Regions from separate parts of the Streptomyces sp. NPDC007901 genome, predicted to be linked through region 2. Evidence: riboswitches for the same ligand, from Rfam matches in the RefSeq annotation. Region 2 holds a riboswitch; each other region holds the start of a gene.

Region 1 (4,203 bases), on a different contig from region 2:
GTCACGGTCACCGCGACCGGCGACCTCGACCCGGACGCGAGGTTCTGGCACACCGGCGGCGAGAAGATCGTCTACACGACGGACGAGGGTGCGCGGCGGGCCAGCGGCCTCGGCATCGCCGCCGACGTGGTCTCCCTCGGCGCCGACCTCGACTGGCACTCGCTGCTGGAGCACCTGTACGACGTACGGGGCGTACGGCGCCTCATGGTCGAGGGCGGCGGCACCGTCCACACCCAGCTCCTCCAGCAGGGCCTGGCCGACGAACTCCAGCTCGTCCTCGCCCCGCTCTTCGTCGGCGACCCCAAGGCGCCCCGGCTGTTCGGCCCGGGCGGGTACCAGGCCGGGCGGCTGCGGCTGGCCGACACCCGCCGGATCGAGGACGTCGTCCTCATGCGGTACGAGCCCACCGCCCCCGGCGAGGGCGCGTCGGTGTCCGCCGCGGACCGGGCGTGGCTGCGGCTCGCCTGCGAGCTGGCGGCCGAGTGCCCGCCGTCCCGGACCGCGTTCAGCGTCGGCGCGGTGGTCGTCGCGGCCGACGGCACGGAACTGGCCCGCGGCCACTCCCGGGAGGCCGGCGACCCGGTGGTGCACGCCGAGGAGGCGGCCCTGGCCAAGATCCCCCCGGCCGACCCCCGCCTCCCCACGGCCACGGTCTACACCAGCCTCGAACCCTGCACCCACCGCGCCTCCCGCCCGCACCCCTGCGCCGAGCTGATCCTCCGGGCCGGGGTACGACGGGTGCTGACCGCGTGGCGCGAGCCGGACACGTTCGTGACGGCGGCCGACGGGACCGGGATGCTGCGGGAGGCGGGGGTGCGGGTGCTGGTGCTGGGGGAGTACGAGAGCGCGGCGAAGGCACCGAACGGGCATCTGCTGGGCTGAGCGGGCGTGTGGAGCCGAGGCCCCACGGACCCCATCGGTATCAACCCGTGTGACTCCCCTCCTTCTGATGGCGTATGCTGGTTTCACCGACGCGGGGTGGAGCAGCTCGGTAGCTCGCTGGGCTCATAACCCAGAGGTCGCAGGTTCAAATCCTGTCCCCGCTACTGATGACTCAGGGCCGGAATCCAAGATCGAGGATTCCGGCCCTGAGTCGTACCCGGGCCGTTCTGTGGGGAGCCGTGCCGTGGGCCCTGGAGAGGTGCCGGAGGGCGGGTCCGCAGCCGCCCGCACCCTGGCCCGCCCCGCTGACCGCCGCACCCCTGCACCACCGTCCTCACGGGCGTCGCCGCGCTCTCGCCACCTACGCCGTGCACGCGCGCTTCGGCTTCCTTCCCGACGCCGACGCCCTGACCGAGATCCTGACCGTGGCGACCGTCGCCGTCCTCGCCGTCGGCATCAACCGGATCGTCCGCATCGGCGACCAGCGCCTCGCCCCCGTCCGCGAGATCGCCGAGGCCGCCCAGGAGGGCGCCTTCATCGGCGGCGACCTGTACGCCGTCCGCTGGTGCGCGAGGCCGTGCGGCGCGGCGGGGTCGAAGTCGACGAGGGGTTCGCCACCGCCGTACTCGCCGAACTCCCGCACGGCGACGGCCGGGTGTCCGCGGTGCGGGCGCCAAAGGCCGCGCTGCCGCTCGGGCCGTCGAGCACGCGTTCCCCGGCGGAGCCACCCTGCTGCTGCTGTACACCGACGGCCTCTCCGAGGCGTGGGACGCGCACGGCCGCTTCTACGATCCCGAACGGCGCCTGGCCGGCCGTACCTTCGCTTCCCCCGGCGCCGGTGACACAGGGTCGCCGGACGACCGCCCTCCGCATAACGTCTGAGTCACCATCAAAACGTGTGTGACTCCTGTGCTGAGCAGGAGGCCCGGTCGACTCGACCGTTTTTGACCTGTCGTGGCTGGTAAGTCCATGCTTTGAAAGCTTAATGATCAAGGAGAACAGCTTGGAATCTGACAGCTGGGTCTATTAACGTTCGATAACGCAGCGCGGTCGTCCCAGCCGTCACCCGCGACGGCTCCGCGCGCACGCGCCGAATCCCGCAAGGGAACCGGGGAACCACCACCTTGGGGTGAATCGCACGGCTGCCGCCGGTAGGAATCGGCCGGTATACGCGCGTAGGAGACCTTCCCGCTCCGAACCCGTCAGCTAACCCGGTAGGCGACGGAAGGAAAGGAGTGCGCCCGCGTGGCGTCCAACCGGCCTGCTCCGACAGCCCCGTTCGTGCCCAGCCAGCGTCAACCCGACACCTTCGGCTACGGCAGCTACCGCACCGACGAGGGCCCCTGGGAGGAGTGGAACCCCACCGAGGATTCCCTCACCCAGGTACGCGGCCGGCACCGCGTCGCCAAGCAGAAGGGCGGCGGACTCGCCCGCAGCTCCACGGTGCTCGGCGTCGGCGTCATAGCCGCCGTCGGCGCGGGCGGCATGGCCAGCGCCAACACCGGCAAGCCGCCGGTCTCCATCTCGCTGCCCGACCTGCCGTCGTCCGTCGACTCCCTGCTCGGCGAGGGCGGCGGCCACCAGGCCACCCAGACCGCGCTCAGCAGCGTCACCACCACGACGAACGCCACCGACGCGGACTCCTCCTCGTCCGACGCCGGTGAGGCGCTGCGCAGCCGGATCATCGCCCAGGCCGAGCAGCAGCAGAACCAGCTCGACACCAAGGCCAGCGCCAAGGCCGTGGCCGCCGCCGACAAGGCGGTCTCCGACGCGGAGGCCAAGGCGGTGAAGGCCGCGGCCGCCAAGGCCGCCGACGCCAAGGAGCAGGCCGAGGCCGACGCCAAGGCGAAGGCCGAGAAGGAGCGCCTCGCCGCGCTGGCCAAGCAGTACACGCTGCCGGTCGTCTCGTACACGATCACCGGCACCTTCGGCCAGGCCGGCTCCATGTGGTCCTCCGGCTACCACACCGGCCTCGACTTCGCCGCGCCCACCGGCACGCTCATCAAGGCCGTCCACAGCGGCACGGTCACCGAGGCGGGCTGGGCCGGCTCCTACGGCTACCGCACGATCCTGACCCTGGACGACGGCACCGAGCTCTGGTTCTGCCACCAGTCGTCGATCAGCGTCTCCGTCGGCCAGAAGGTCGCCACCGGCGATGTCATCGGCCGCGTGGGCGCCACCGGCAACGTCACCGGCGCGCACCTCCACCTGGAGGTCCACCCCGGCGGCCAGGCCACCGGCATCGACCCGATGACCTGGCTGCGCAGCAAGGGCCTCAACCCGTAACGGGACACCCCCTACGAGCCACGATCCCCGGGATCCCCGGCGGCCCCGACGACAACCCCCCGGCGTCCGGGCCGCCGGTCCGGTGTTTCCGGCGGGGTGCCCGTGCGCCTGTTTACGAAACCTTCGTACTGCGCCGGGATGGCCTGCCGGGGCGACCCGCGTTGATACAGAGCATGACTGCTCTTCGCAAACTCGGCTCCTCCGACCTCGAGGTCTTCCCGCTCTCCCTCGGCGGCAACGTCTTCGGCTGGACCGCCGACGAGGCCGCCTCCTTCTCCGTCCTCGACGCCTACGCGGCCGCCGGCGGCAACTTCGTGGACACCGCCGACTCCTACACGGCCTGGATCGAGGGCCACCAGGGCGGCGAGTCCGAGACGATCATCGGCAAGTGGGTCAAGGCGCGCGGCAACCGCGACGACATCGTCATCGCGACGAAGGTCAGCCAGCACCCCGAGTACCTCGGCCTGTCCGCCGCCACCATCAAGGCCGCCGCCGACGCCTCCCTGCGCCGCCTCGGCACCGACCACATCGACCTCTACTACACGCACTTCGACAAGCCGGAGATCCCGGTCGAGGAGATCATCGGCGCGCTCGACGAGCTGGTGCGGGCGGGCAAGGTCCGGCACATCGCCGCGTCCAACATCACGCCGGAGCGCCTCCAGGAGTCCCTGGACCTCTCCGACCGCGAGGGCCTCGCCCGGTACGTCGCCCTCCAGCCCCACTACAACCTGGTCTCCCGCGACACCTACGAGGGCCCCCTCCAGGACCTCGCCTCCCGCACCGGCCTCGCGGCGGTCCCCTACTTCTCCCTGGCCGCCGGCTTCCTCACCGGCAAGTACCGCCCCGGCACGACGGTCGACAGCCCCCGTGCGGGCCGCGCCGCCCCGTACCTGGAGTCCGAGCGCGGCCAGAAGGTCCTCGCCGCCCTGGACGAGATCGCCGAGACCCACTCGGCCCCCGTCCCCACGGTCGCCCTGGCCTGGCTGGCGGCCCAGCCCACCGTTGCGGCCCCCATCGCCTCGGCCCGCAGCCTGG
Region 2 (4,203 bases):
GGCACCGTCCCCGGAGGGGGCCGTGCGATGGGCGGCCGACTGCCGTACGGCAGGCCTGGCCGTGGGCTGCTTCCGTCCGCCTTCCGTGCCGGACGGCATCTCACGGCTGCGGCTGACCGCCCGCGCGGACCTCTCCGGGGCCGAGATCGAACGCGCTGTACGTGTGATCGGCGAAACACGACCATGAGTCGGCGTGACACGGCCGGGCTGCGCGCGCATGCGGATACGGAGTCGATTACGGATTCAGTTGCGTACTGATCAGTTTTGTTCGCAGCCTGATCAGCGGGGAGCGCTGATCAGTCGCTGACCGCAGCCACGAAACCCGCCCAGCTCTCGGGGGAGAAGAGCAGCACGGGTCCGGCCGGGTTCTTGGAGTCGCGTACGGCGAGCAGTCCGGCCGGTGGGCCGGAGTGCGGCCGTGCCGTCTCCACGCAGTTGTTCGCACCGGTGCTGTAGCTGCTGCGCAGCCACCGCAATCCGTGCAGATCAGCACTTGAAGGTACGTTCCGAGGCAGTGCAGTCATGGTGCCTCCTTACGCGCCGTCCTGTATCCCGGCGATGTAATCCAACGAGTCCTCGGGCGAAAGGGCGTGGATCTGAAGGGTGTTGAAGGCCTCCGCGTAGGCCTGGAGGTCTTCTTTCCGCTCCAGGTAGAGGCTACTCGTCAACTGGTCGAGAACAACCACATCCAGATCAGAAGTGCTCGGAAATGAGAAGATTACGAAAGGCCCGGTGATGCCGATATGCGCCCCGGCCGCGAACGGCAGCACCTGGAGCCGTACCTGGGGCAGCCGGGCCGCCTCCACCAGCCGCGCCAGCTGCCGTGTCATCACCCCCGGGCCGCCGACCTCCCGGCGCAGCACCGCCTCGTCGAGCACCGCGCTGAGCTCCAGCGGCGGATCGTTGCGCAGCACGTCCTGCCTGGCCAGACGCACCTCCACCAGGGCGTCCAGGGCCTCGTCGTCGAGCCCGTCGGCGGCCACCCGGGTCACGGCACGCGCGTACTCGGGGGTCTGCAGCAGCCCCGGGACGACCAGGGTCTCCAACGTGCGCATCGCCCCGGCCTGCGATTCCAGGCTGATGAAATCCCGGTAGGCGGGCGGCAGCACCCCCCGATAGGCGTGCCACCAGTGGTGCCGCCCGGCCGTGTCCTCAGACCCCGCCAACACCAGCAGCAACTCCCGCAGTTGTCCTTCGACGACCCCGTAGGCGTCGAGGAGTAACCGCACATCGGCCGGTTTCACACCGCTGGCGCCGGTCTCGATCCGGCTCACCTTCGACTGATGCCAGCCCACCAGACGGGCGGCCTCACCGCTCGTGAGACCCACACCGGTGCGCAGCATGCGCAGTTCGGTGCCCAGTTTCCGGCGGCGTACCGCGGGACCGTTCTGCATGGGCTACTCCTTACTCCTTCCGAGCCGCCCAAATACGGTCTGAGGTCGCAGAGTTCACCGCTTCGAGCGACAGATATATGCATATCTTGGTGGATCGCTCCCCGTGACCGGCCCGGTAATGGCAGTCTGACGAAGAAGCACCAGTCCGGGACCGTACTCGAACCTTCCGCGCAGTGTCGGACTCCGGTCCCGAGGAAAGGGACGACCTCGCCATGGCAGACCACCTGGAAGCATCCGTCACTCTGCCGAGCGATCCCGCCTCGGTCTCCACGGCCCGCTCCTACGTGCTGGACATCCTCGCGGAGTGGGGACTGCCACCGGAGACGGAGACCGCGGACACCATCCGCCTCATCGTCTCCGAACTCGCCACCAACGCCGTACAGCACACCTTCGGACAGTCGCCCACCTTCACGGTGGACATGGTCCTCGACCGTGACGAGCACCTGCGCATCGGCGTCACGGACAGTCATCCGCGTTTCCCCAAGAGACTTCCCGCCGCGGTCCAGCAGGACAACGGCCGCGGCATGGTCATCATCCGCTGGCTGACCGCCGAGTGCGGTGGCAAGCTCCGCGTACGCCCCACCCGGGAAGGCGGCAAGACCGTCTCCATCGAACTCCCCTGGACCGTCCCGGCCGGCACCGTCACCGCCGCCGGCCAGCAGGAACCGTAGCCCCGAGCCCCTGCCGGCCGACCGGTGAGCGGGTCAGCTGACCCGGCCGTACCAGACGCTCTTCGTCCAGATCTTCTGGAGCCTGACCACGTCCCCGGTCTTCGGGGCGTGCCAGATCTTTCCCTTCCCGGCGTAGATGCCGACGTGGTAGACGCTGGAACCCGAGTGGAAGAAGACCAGGTCCCCGGCCTTGCGGTTGCCAGCCGAGATGTGACGGGTCTTGTTGTACTGCTGGGCCGCCGTACGGGGCAGCTTCTTGCCCGCCTTCTTGAACGAGTACAGCGTCAGCCCGGAGCAGTCGAACCGGTTCGGTCCGGTGGCACCCCACCGGTAGGGCGCGCCCTTCTTCGACGCGGCGACCTGGAGTGCCTTCGTCCCCATCGTGGCGGCCGAGGCCTCGGAGGCGACACCCGGGATCACGATCGAGCCGCCCACGGCGGCGATCGTCAGCGCCGAGGCCGTACCGGCCCGGGCCATGAGCGACGGAACACGATTGAGCGCAGTCATGCGCAACCCTTCGTCAGCCGCCTGTGAAGGATGACCTGTCGGATTCGGGCTGGCGAAGTTGCCCGGCCGCTGACGCGGCTTCACCCCAAGGGCTGCTCGGCCCGGTCATGGCGTGACCGTCCCGGCGACCCGTCGTGCTTGGGTCCTCCACTCCTGCCGATGCACTTCTGTCGACGGGTCAATCCGGGCGGCGGCAGGACTCGGCGTCCGCCCGGACCGCCCCGCCGCTGTGGCGGGGGCTTGTCGTCAGACAGGGATCTTCACTCACGCGTGTCCGAAAATCCCAATGGAATCGGGGATTTGTGGGGTTACTCACCACCCACCCGTTCGGGTGGACAGTACTGTGTTCGATTCTTCGTCAACTGCCCTGCGTAGCCCCGGACCTGCACGGAAGCACTCGGCGGGCACCCTCGGACCGGCATGCCGAGCGGCCCTGTCGGTCAGGTAAAACCACGCCACGCTCCGCCGAACGGGGGTAACCCCGTTGGGCCGTTTCAACTCCGGCGCGGACAGGGCGTCGACGCGCCCCGACCGATTTCTGCGGCGGTCACCGTACGCAGTCGGGCGGGAGTACGACACGAGCGGTCCGGCGCTCGCCGTCGAGCACCCGCAACGCCCGTGCCAGCGTGTCCCCGTGAAGCTCCGTCTCGCCCCGCCCGTGCATCAGGGCCAGCGCGTCACGCAGCTCGGAAGCGGCGCGCACCAGCGCCTGCGCGGCGCGCAGCCCGCGGTACGTGTCCTCGTTCTGCGCCGGATTGATACGGCCCAGCAGGTCGACCACGTCCAGGTAACGGTCGATCAACTCGCCCTCGGCGCGCGTCAGCGCGGGCAGCGGCGGAAGCTCCGGTGGCAGCATCGCCGGATCACCCCGCGTCCGGCAGGCCGAGCGAGGTCCGGCGGCTGGGTACGACCCGGTCCACCAGCCCGTACGCCAGCGCCTCCCGCGCGTCCAGCACCAAGTCCCGCTCCAGGTCCCGGTGGACCTGCTCGGGGGTGCGCCCGGTGTGCCGGACCAGCATCGCCTCGAGCAGCGTCCGGACCCGCTCCAACTCCGCCGCCCGGATGACCAGATCACTCGGCTGGCCCTGTACCGGTTCGGGCAGCGACGGCTGCTGGAGCACGACGCGGGCGCCCGGCAGCACGGACCGCTTGCCCGGGGTGCCGGCCGCGAGCAGCACGGCGGCGGACGCCCCGGCCTGCCCCAGGCAGATCGTCTCCACGTCGCAGGTGACGTACTGGACCGTGTCGTAGATCGCCGCCATCGCGCTGAACGACCCGCCCGGGGAGTTGATGTACAGCGAGATGTCCCGCTCCGGAGCCGCGTGTTCCAGATACATCAGCTGCGCCATCACGTCGTTCGCGGAGGTCTCGTCCACCGGCGTGCCCAGGAAGACGATCCGCTCCTCCAGCAGCTTCGAGTACGGATCCAGGGTGCGCTGCCCGGAGCTGGTGCGTTCGGTGAACTCGGGCAGGACATAGCGGGCGGACGGTCGGGTCATGGCATACCCCTCCTCGCGGCCGAGGTGTCTCGGCGGCCGGACTCTCTGTAAAAAATGTACAGGACGTACGTAGACCTGGAGAGGGATTCCGCTGTCGCCGAACAAGAGGTGTTGTCCGAGGTGCCCCGTAAG
Region 3 (4,203 bases), on a different contig from region 2:
TCGGTCATCTCGGCGGCCGAGCGGGACTTGCCCTCGAACTCGTACTTGCCGTCCTTGTAGAACTCGGACGCGGCGACGTCGAGCGCGAGCGCGATCTGCTCACCGGGGACGTACCCGGCCTGCTTGATCGCCTCCAGGATGAGGTCGAGGGCCTCGCGGTTGGAGCCGAGGTTCGGGGCGAAGCCGCCCTCGTCGCCGAGGCCGGTGGCCAGACCCTTCGACTTCAGGACCTTCTTGAGGGTGTGGTAGACCTCGGCACCCCAGCGCAGCGCCTCGGAGAAGGACTCCGCGCCGATCGGGGCGATCATGAACTCCTGGATGTCGACGTTGGAGTCCGCGTGCGAGCCGCCGTTGAGGATGTTCATCATCGGGACGGGCAGCAGGTGCGCGTTCGGGCCACCGAGGTAGCGGAACAGCGGGAGGTCGGACGCCTCGGAGGCGGCGTGCGCGACGGCCAGGGAGACGCCGAGGATGGCGTTGGCGCCGAGCGAGCCCTTGTTGTCGGTGGCGTCCAGGTCGAACATGGCCTGGTCGATCAGGCGCTGCTCGGTGGCGTCGTAGCCGACGAGCTCCGGGCCGATCTGCTCGATCACGGCGAGGACGGCCTTCTCGACACCCTTGCCGAGGTAGCGGTTGGGGTCGCCGTCACGGAGCTCGATGGCCTCGAAGGCACCGGTGGAGGCGCCGGACGGAACGGCGGCACGACCCGTGCTGCCGTCGTCGAGGCCGACCTCGACCTCGACCGTGGGGTTGCCTCGGGAGTCCAGGATTTCCCGGGCTACGACGACGTCGATGGACGGCACGAGCATCTCCTTCTTGGGATGTGACGCTGGTTGTGCGGGGCGCACGCGGGCCTTGTCGGCCCTTGCTCAGCCTTGCGACTAGAGCCTAACCGCCCCGGGGCCGTCGGCCGTCGACCGACCGTCCCGTGGACAAGGACAGACGGTATCTATTGTTCACCCCCGGAACAAAGGGGGGCCGGATGAAGAACGGGAGAAGAACGGGCCAAAGAGAAACCCCGCCCCGGTGCGTACGGGGGAAAACGCACCGAGGCGGGGGGCCCGTGGGGGACGGGGGTGACCCTCACGTGGTCCCCACTATGAGGACCACGGCTGTGAGGGGGCTGTGGTTCAGCCAGGTCTTACTTCAGGTGCAGCTGCTGGCCGGGGTAGATGAAGTCGGCATCGTCGACGATGCCCTTGTTCAGCTTGAACAGCTCCTGCCAGCCGCCCTTGACCTTGTGCTTCTCGGCGATCGAGCTGAGGGTGTCACCCTTGACGACCTTGTACTCGCCGTCGCCCTTCTTGACCTTCTTGCCGGTCGGGGTGGTGACGGTCTTCTTGGCGGCCGGACGCTCGGCGGAGCGGGAGGCGGCCTGGGTGTCGGTCGAGCGGGTGCTGGTGCTCGACGAGTTGGAGGAGCCGGCGCTGCTGCCCGTGTAGGTGGCGCTGGACAGGCCCGTGCCGCAGACCGGCCAGGCACCCTTGCCCTGCGCGGCGAGGACCTTCTCGGCGATCGTGATCTGCTGCGCCTTGGTGGCCTGGTTGGCCTGCGCGGCGTAGGCGGTGCCGCCGTACGCGGCCCAGGTCGAGGCGGAGAACTGCAGGCCGCCGTAGTAGCCGTTGCCGGTGTTGATGGACCAGTTGCCGCCGGACTCGCACTGGGCGACGGTGTCCCACTCGGAGGCGGTGGCGGCGGAGGCGCTGCCGGCCGCCATCAGCGGGGCGGCGACGGCGACGCCGGTGACCCCGGCGACGGCGATGGCCCGGACGGCCTTGGACGGACGGCGGTGCTTGCCCTTGCCGGAAAACAGCATGGATCGATCCCCTCACCGACGCCTGCGAGGTGAGCTGTCGGGTTCGGGCCGGTTGAGTTGCCCGGCCGCACACCTGCCTGTCGGTGCGCGGCTTCACCCCGAGCCGGTTCCGGCGGCCTTTCGGCCATGAGGCCCCTGAGGGCTCAACTGCCGGACCCGGCACTTACCTTGGGTCCCCCGCTCCTGCCTACGGCGCTTGACGCGACGACTGTTCCCGGACGGCCGCTGGCAGGACTCGGCGTTGCGACGGCCGGGGCTCGTGGTGACGAGCGGCCTTGACCGTAAACAGGGCATCAGGTGAATTTCAAAGATGATCAGGGCTTCTGAGACTCATCCCACACTTTCACCAAACCGGACATTAGCGTCGAAGCGGGGCGCCAACTCCCGCTGCTTTTCGCCCGATTAGCTGCTGAGTTTCAGGGTCTGACCGGGGGCGATGGCGTTCGGGTCGGCGCCGATGTCCGCCTTGTTCGCGGCGTAGAGCGCGCGCCATCCGCCGTCGAGGTCAAGGGAGTCGGCGATGGAGGCGAGGGTGTCGCCGTCGCGGACGGTGTAGGTGCCGCTGTCGCGGGAGACGTGACGCCCGGAGGAGGTGACCTTCTGACCGTTTGTCGCACTTTCGTCCGCCGAGCCACCGCGGTGCTTGCCGCCGGTGCTCGCGGTCCCCGTGTCGACCAGACTCCAAGACCCGCCGGTCTGCCACGAATTGTCCGAGTCGTCGGCCTGGGGCACGACGGGGTTCTCGTCGGCCTTCGAGGCATCGGACTTGGATGATTCCGACTTGTCCGTCTTGGTGGATTCGCTGGGGGTGTCCGTCTTGGAGTCGCCGCTCGCGCTCGCGCTCGGGGAGGGAGTGACGGAGGCTTCCCCGGAGTCCGTGGCGTCCGAGGAGGAATCGGAACCCGAGGAGGAGGACGAATCCGACAGTCCGGAGGACGAGTCCGACGAGTCGGATGAACCGGACGAATCATCCGAGCCGCCGGCGCCCGGGTCGACGTTCACCGAGGCGTCGTCCGAGGAGAGCCCGGCGAGCAGGGCGCAGGTCCGCCAGGGCTTGGTGCCCTGGTCGGCGAGGATCTTCTCGGCGACCGCGATCTGCTGCGAACGGCTCGCCAGGTCGGGCGTGGTGGCGTACTGCGTGCCGCCGTACGCGTCCCAGTCGTCCTGCGACATCTGCAGGCCGCCGTAGTAGCCGTTGCCGGTGTCCATGCTCCAGGAGCCGCCGCTCTCGCAGTTGGCCACGTGGTCCCAGGTGGTGCCGTCGGCCGCGTTGGCGCTCGCCGCGCCGAGCAGCGGGAGGGCGATGGCGGAGCCGGTCACTCCGGCCGCGACGAGGAGAGCCGGAGCCTGACGGGGGCGACGGTGACGACCGTTCCCGGAGAGCATGCGGAAACCTTTCGAGCGACAGCGGTGACCGGTGCGGCGGGTCCCGCAGGGGCGCCGCACTGATGGGTGAACGTATAGGCAGACGATCACTTGTCACAAGTTAATGCCGCGCAGATCACGTGAAGATCACAGACTTGAGTGCTGGTCACCTTTGGCTGGTAAGGGGCTTACCGGTGACTTACCGGGCGACGGGGGTGAACTCCACCGGAAGGGTGCGCAGTCCGCGCATGATGAGCCCGCCGCGCCAGCGCAACTCGCCCGGATCCGCCGCGAGTCGCAGATCGGGCAGCCGGGTGAGGAGGGTGGCGAGCGCGGCCTGGCCCTCCAGGCGGGCGAGCGGGGCGCCCAGGCAGTAGTGGATGCCGTGGCCGTATCCGAGGTGCTGGTTGTCCCTCCGCGAGAGGTCCAGGGTGTCCGGCTCGGCGAACCGCTCCGGGTCCCGGTCCGCCGCGGCCAGGACGACCAGCACCGGGTCGCCGGCCGCGATGCGCTGCCCGCCGATGCCGAGCGGCTCGGTGGCGAACCGCCAGGTGGCCAGCTCCACCGGTCCGTCGTAGCGCAGGAGTTCCTCGACGCCGGTCTCCAGCAGACCGTGTTCGCCGACGGCGAGGGAGTCCTGCAGCCGCGCGCGCTGCTCGGGGTGGGTGAGCAGGGCGTACGTCCCGTTCCCGATCAGGTTGACGGTCGTCTCGAACCCGGCGAACAGCAGGATGAAGGCCATGGCGGCGGCCTCGTTCTCGGTGAGGTGCTCGCCGTGGTCCGAGGCCCGGATGAGCCCGGAGATCAGATCCTCGCCCGGACCGGCCTCGGCGGGCAGCGCCTCCCGCTTCCGGTGGATCAGCTCGGCCAGGTAGCCCCGCATCTTCTTCACCGACCGCGCGACCCCGCCCCGCGGCCCTCCCCCGTGTCGGATCATCATTCCCGCCCAGTCCCGGAAGTCGTCCTGGTCCTCGCGAGGGACGCCCAGCAGGTCGCAGATGGCGTAGATGGGGAGCGGGAAG
Region 4 (4,203 bases), on a different contig from region 2:
GCGACGATCACGTTGTCCGAGTTGAACAGGCCGTTCGCGTTGACACCGCAGCTGGAGGCGAAGGTGCCGGTGGAGCCGCCGGACTGCTCGGCCGGGGTCTGCACATTGGGCTGGACGGTGGTGATGTCGGCGTAGTCGGCGGCGACCGGGCCGTTGCCGCCCTGGCCACCCTGTCCGCCGGTGCCCGTGCCGGTCCCGGTACCGGTGCTGCTGCCCTGGCTGGGCGTGGCGCTGTCCTGAGGTGCCGCCGACTGCTCGCCGCCCTGGTTCGAGGAGCGCAGGGTGCAGGCGGCGAGGTCGTCGAGGCCCTGGGGGCGGTCGCCCTCGCGGTCGATGGCGTCGGCGATCCGCCCGAGCGTCTCGGACCGCTTCTCCTTCAGCGGATTCATGATCGTCTGGTCGGCCAGGCCGGGGTTCTGCTCGATCGCGGCAGCGGATTCCTTGAGTTGCTGGTAGGCGGCCGCGATCTGCTGGTCCAGTTCGGCGAGTTCACGGTCGACGTCGGACCGGGCCCCGTCGGGCACCGCCGTCAACTCGCTGCCGACGTCGGGGCAGTAGACCGTGGGCGCGGAGAGCACCTGGCCCTGCCAGGGCTGCTGGTCCGAGCCGCCCTCGGTGGCCGACGCGTAGACGTTCACCGCGACCAGCCCTCCCCCGCCGAGCATCAGCGCGACCGCTGCGAACGTCGCGCGTCGTGCTCCGGTCGGTCGTCTGCGCCTGTTACGTCTCAAGGTCGTACTCACGGTCGTACCCCTGCGTGGTCGTGGGCGGCCGGGCATGGAAATCCCCGGCTTCATACGGACCGCGACACCACCGTGTTCAACGGTCTCAAGAATTCACGGTGACCTCACAGGCAGCACACCCGTGGAGTGACCGGTCGACTACGGAACGCACACGACGGGGCTCCGGATCGTGCCGCGCAATTTTTACGTTTCATGGGAAACTGGTGCGAAAACGGCGGGGAGGTGACCCTGTCATGAGCGAGGCGGAGATCGACTACGCCGCGGTGTTCCAGACACTGCCCGGGATGGTGGCGCTGCTGACCCCCGAGTTGGTGTACGCGGACGCCAACGAGGAGTTCCTGCGCATGGCCGGGCGCAAGCGCGAGGACATGGTCGGCCGGTATCTGTTCGACGTGTTCCCGGACAACCCCAACAACAGCACCGCGACCGGTATGCGCAACCTGGAGACCTCGCTGCTGCGGGTGCTGGCCACCGGCGAGCGGGACACCATGGCCCTGCAGCGGTACGACGTGGAGATCCCCGACCGGCCCGGGCACTGGGAGGAGCGCTACTGGAGCCCGGTGAACGTGCCGGTCCTCGGCCCGGACGGGACGGTCGTCCTGCTGGTGCACCTGGTCGAGGAGGTCACCGAGCTGATCCGGGCGCGCCGGGCCGCCGGCGACGGACGGACCCAGGTCCTGGAGGCCGAGCTGTACCGGCGCGCGGGCGAACTGCAGGAGATCAACGAGCGGCTGCGGCAGGCACACGCGCGGGAGCGCGAGGTGGCGGTCGCCCTGCAGGAGGCGATGCTGCCCGCCCCCCGGCAACTGGAGCACCACCCGGCGGCCGTGCGCTACCGGCCCGCGACCGGGGCGCTGAACGTGTGCGGCGACTGGTACGACCTGGTCGACCTGGTCGGCGGCGACTGCATCGGCGTCTCGGTCGGCGACGTGGTCGGGCACGGGCTCGAAGCGGCCTGCGTCATGGGGCAGTTGCGCAGTGCGCTCAGCGCGGTCTCCCGGGTGGCGGAAGGCCCGGCACAGGCGCTCGGCGTGCTGGGGCGGTACGCGCATGTGATCGACGGCGCCGAGTCGGCCACCGCCGTGACGGCGTTCGTGGACTTCGCCCGTCACACGGTCACCTACAGCAGCGCCGGGCACCCGCCGCCCGCCCTGCTGCACACCGACGGACGGGTGGAACTCCTCGACCGGGCCACCGATCCCCCGCTCGACGCCCGCCCCGATCCGCTGCCGCGCCCGCAGGCCGTCACCGCGTTCGAGGACGGCGCCGCCCTCGTCCTCTATACCGACGGACTGATCGAGCGCCGCCGCGAGGACATCGACACCGGGCTCGCCCGGCTCACCCGATCCCTCGCCGCACACCGCGAGTTGGACCCGGAGGATCTCGCCGACGCCGTCCTGCGGGAGCTGCTGCCACCGGATGGCGCGACCGACGACACCGCCCTGGTCGTCGTACGACTGTGATCAGCGCACGCGCGAAATGCCGTCCCGCACAGCCCCATACCGAACAGTACGACGAACATCACAAATACGTATCGGACATTACGCACGTCAACCTTCACACGAGTGACACAAGTTGGCTAAGTTGACGGCTAAGCCGCTCGGCTCCCCCCGGCGAATCCCGTCGGGCCGTGCGGCCTCCGCCGAGTCCGGTGTGCCCTCGTGGGGCGATCCGGAGCCGGGGACCCAACCGATCACTGGGGTGAATCGGCCAACTGCCCACAGGGCAAGGGCCGTAGGGCATACCTTCCGGATTCGACGCCCGAACCCGACAGCTAACCCGGTAGGCGGAGTACGGAAGGAGCACGACCCCCATGGCGTCCGAGAGCCGTGACGAGGTTCGACAGCGGATCAACAGCCTCTACGACCAGGCCGAGAACGCCACCGGGAACTACAACGCCACCCGTGCGATGAGCGGAGGCTCGCGCTCACGCGGTGTCCCGCTGTTCAAGCGGCCCCGCCGTGACGACCCGGGGCTGGACAACATCGCCCGGGAGTGGTTCGAGGGCGCGCGTTCGAGGCTGGGGCCGAGTGTCCCCGCCGCGCTGCCCTCCGACCGCATACCCGACCGGCCCGGCCCGCGCCGGCCCGTCAGCTCCATGGCCGCCGACCTGCTCGGCCAGCTGGAGGGCTCGGGTCCGTCCCGGCTGGAGCTGACCGCGGGACCGTCGGGGCAGACCGACATCGAGGTCGTCCGCGAGCTGCCGGCCCGCCCGAAGCTGGAGCTGACCGCCGGACCCGCCGCCGCGCTGCCGGCCGGCCCGTCGAGCCCGCCCAAGGCCGTGTCCGCCGCCGCGCCGCAGCGGGCCGCGCCGGGTACCTCCAAGACCAAGAACCAGCTCAAGATCGCCAAGGCCCGTGAGCTACTGTCCCAGCGCACCGGTCAGCGCGCGGTGGCGGCGCTCGAGGCGGCCCCCGCCGCACAGACGCAGACCTCGTGGGGCGTCCCCGAGGCCCAGGCTCCGGCGCAGCAGCAGTGGGCGGCCCCCGCCGTCGGCATCCCGGCCCAGCGCACCGACAGAGGCTCCTTCGGGTCCGGCGCGCCCGCCGGTCCGGGCAGGCTCCCGGCGTCGACCCCGTCGGACACCGGCACCATCCCGGTCGTGTCCCCCTCGGACACCGGCACCTTCCGCATCATGTCCCCCGGCGCCGGCACCCCCCAGCGCAGGAACCCGGCGGGCGCCGGCGCCCGCGGCATGGCCCCCGGCGATGCGGGTGCACCCCAGCCGATGCCCCCGATGGACGCCCCCGCCTCCCGCGTGATGAGCCCGGGCAGCGCCGACGCCACCCAGGTCATGCCCCCCGTGGACACCGGCGCCTCCCGCATCATGAGCCCGGGCAGCGCGGGCATACCCCAGGCGATGCCCTCGATGGACCTCGGCGCCTCCCGCGTGATGAGCCCGGGCAGTGCCGCCGCCACCCAGGTCATGCCTCCGGTGGACATGGGCGCCTCGCGTCTCATGAGCCCGGGCGCGGGCGCGCCCCAGGCCATGCCCCCGATGGACACCAGCGGCTCGTGGGTCATGACCCCGGGCGGCACGGGTGCCTTCCCGGCCGCCGGCCCCATGGACATGGGCGGCGTCCCCGCCCCGGCACCGAGGGACACCGGTTCCTTCCGCATCATGACCCCGGGCGCCACGGGCTCGTTCCCGATGCCGACGTCGCCCGACGCGGGTGCCTTCCCGGCCGCGGGTCCGTCGGACTCGGGCGCCTACCCGGCCGCGGCCCCCGCCGCGCCCATGTCGGCCCCGATGGACGCCGGGGCCTTCCAGGCCATGGCGCCGAACGCGACCGCGGCCTACGCGAGCGCGCCCCCGATCGCGGCTGACCTCGGCTACGCGGTCGCCGCCGACCCCGGCTACCCGGCCGCCGCGTACCCCACGGCGGCCCCCGCCGCTGCCATGGCCGCCATGACGCAGGCCGACCCCGGCACCGGAGCCTACTTCGCGGCACCCGGCGCC

The links. A riboswitch is a leader RNA that binds a small molecule or an ion and turns the genes downstream of it on or off. The one in region 2 is predicted to bind cyclic di-AMP.
Positions count from the first base shown of each region.
Region 1: another riboswitch for cyclic di-AMP. It lies ahead of ACFZDK_RS46950 (peptidoglycan DD-metalloendopeptidase family protein); the one in region 2 lies ahead of ACFZDK_RS27540 (NlpC/P60 family protein).
Region 3: another riboswitch for cyclic di-AMP. It lies ahead of ACFZDK_RS36875 (transglycosylase family protein); the one in region 2 lies ahead of ACFZDK_RS27540 (NlpC/P60 family protein).
Region 4: another riboswitch for cyclic di-AMP. It lies ahead of ACFZDK_RS19900 (NlpC/P60 family protein); the one in region 2 lies ahead of ACFZDK_RS27540 (NlpC/P60 family protein).

Region 1 is NZ_JBIBKW010000025.1:14,067-18,269, reverse strand. Features, by position in the region: gene ACFZDK_RS46965 (dihydrofolate reductase family protein) at 1-882, shown strand, start outside; tRNA gene ACFZDK_RS46960 (tRNA-Met) at 973-1,046, shown strand; gene ACFZDK_RS46955 (hypothetical protein) at 1,244-1,525, opposite strand; cyclic di-AMP (ydaO/yuaA leader) riboswitch at 1,961-2,120, shown strand; gene ACFZDK_RS46950 (peptidoglycan DD-metalloendopeptidase family protein) at 2,128-3,168, shown strand; gene ACFZDK_RS46945 (aldo/keto reductase) at 3,342-4,203, shown strand, end outside.
Region 2 is NZ_JBIBKW010000008.1:448,517-452,719, reverse strand. Features, by position in the region: gene ACFZDK_RS27560 (aminotransferase class I/II-fold pyridoxal phosphate-dependent enzyme) at 1-187, shown strand, start outside; gene ACFZDK_RS27555 (DUF397 domain-containing protein) at 297-524, opposite strand; gene ACFZDK_RS27550 (Scr1 family TA system antitoxin-like transcriptional regulator) at 534-1,394, opposite strand; gene ACFZDK_RS27545 (ATP-binding protein) at 1,607-2,065, shown strand; gene ACFZDK_RS27540 (NlpC/P60 family protein) at 2,099-2,572, opposite strand; cyclic di-AMP (ydaO/yuaA leader) riboswitch at 2,576-2,758, opposite strand; gene ACFZDK_RS27535 (hypothetical protein) at 3,120-3,428, opposite strand; gene ACFZDK_RS27530 (ATP-dependent Clp protease proteolytic subunit) at 3,436-4,071, opposite strand.
Region 3 is NZ_JBIBKW010000014.1:103,501-107,703, forward strand. Features, by position in the region: gene eno (phosphopyruvate hydratase) at 1-809, opposite strand, end outside; gene ACFZDK_RS36875 (transglycosylase family protein) at 1,142-1,816, opposite strand; cyclic di-AMP (ydaO/yuaA leader) riboswitch at 1,821-2,021, opposite strand; gene ACFZDK_RS36880 (transglycosylase family protein) at 2,219-3,202, opposite strand; gene ACFZDK_RS36885 (cytochrome P450) at 3,381-4,203, opposite strand, start outside.
Region 4 is NZ_JBIBKW010000005.1:542,930-547,132, forward strand. Features, by position in the region: gene ACFZDK_RS19890 (DUF1996 domain-containing protein) at 1-665, opposite strand, end outside; gene ACFZDK_RS19895 (SpoIIE family protein phosphatase) at 977-2,206, shown strand; cyclic di-AMP (ydaO/yuaA leader) riboswitch at 2,374-2,548, shown strand; gene ACFZDK_RS19900 (NlpC/P60 family protein) at 2,557-4,203, shown strand, end outside.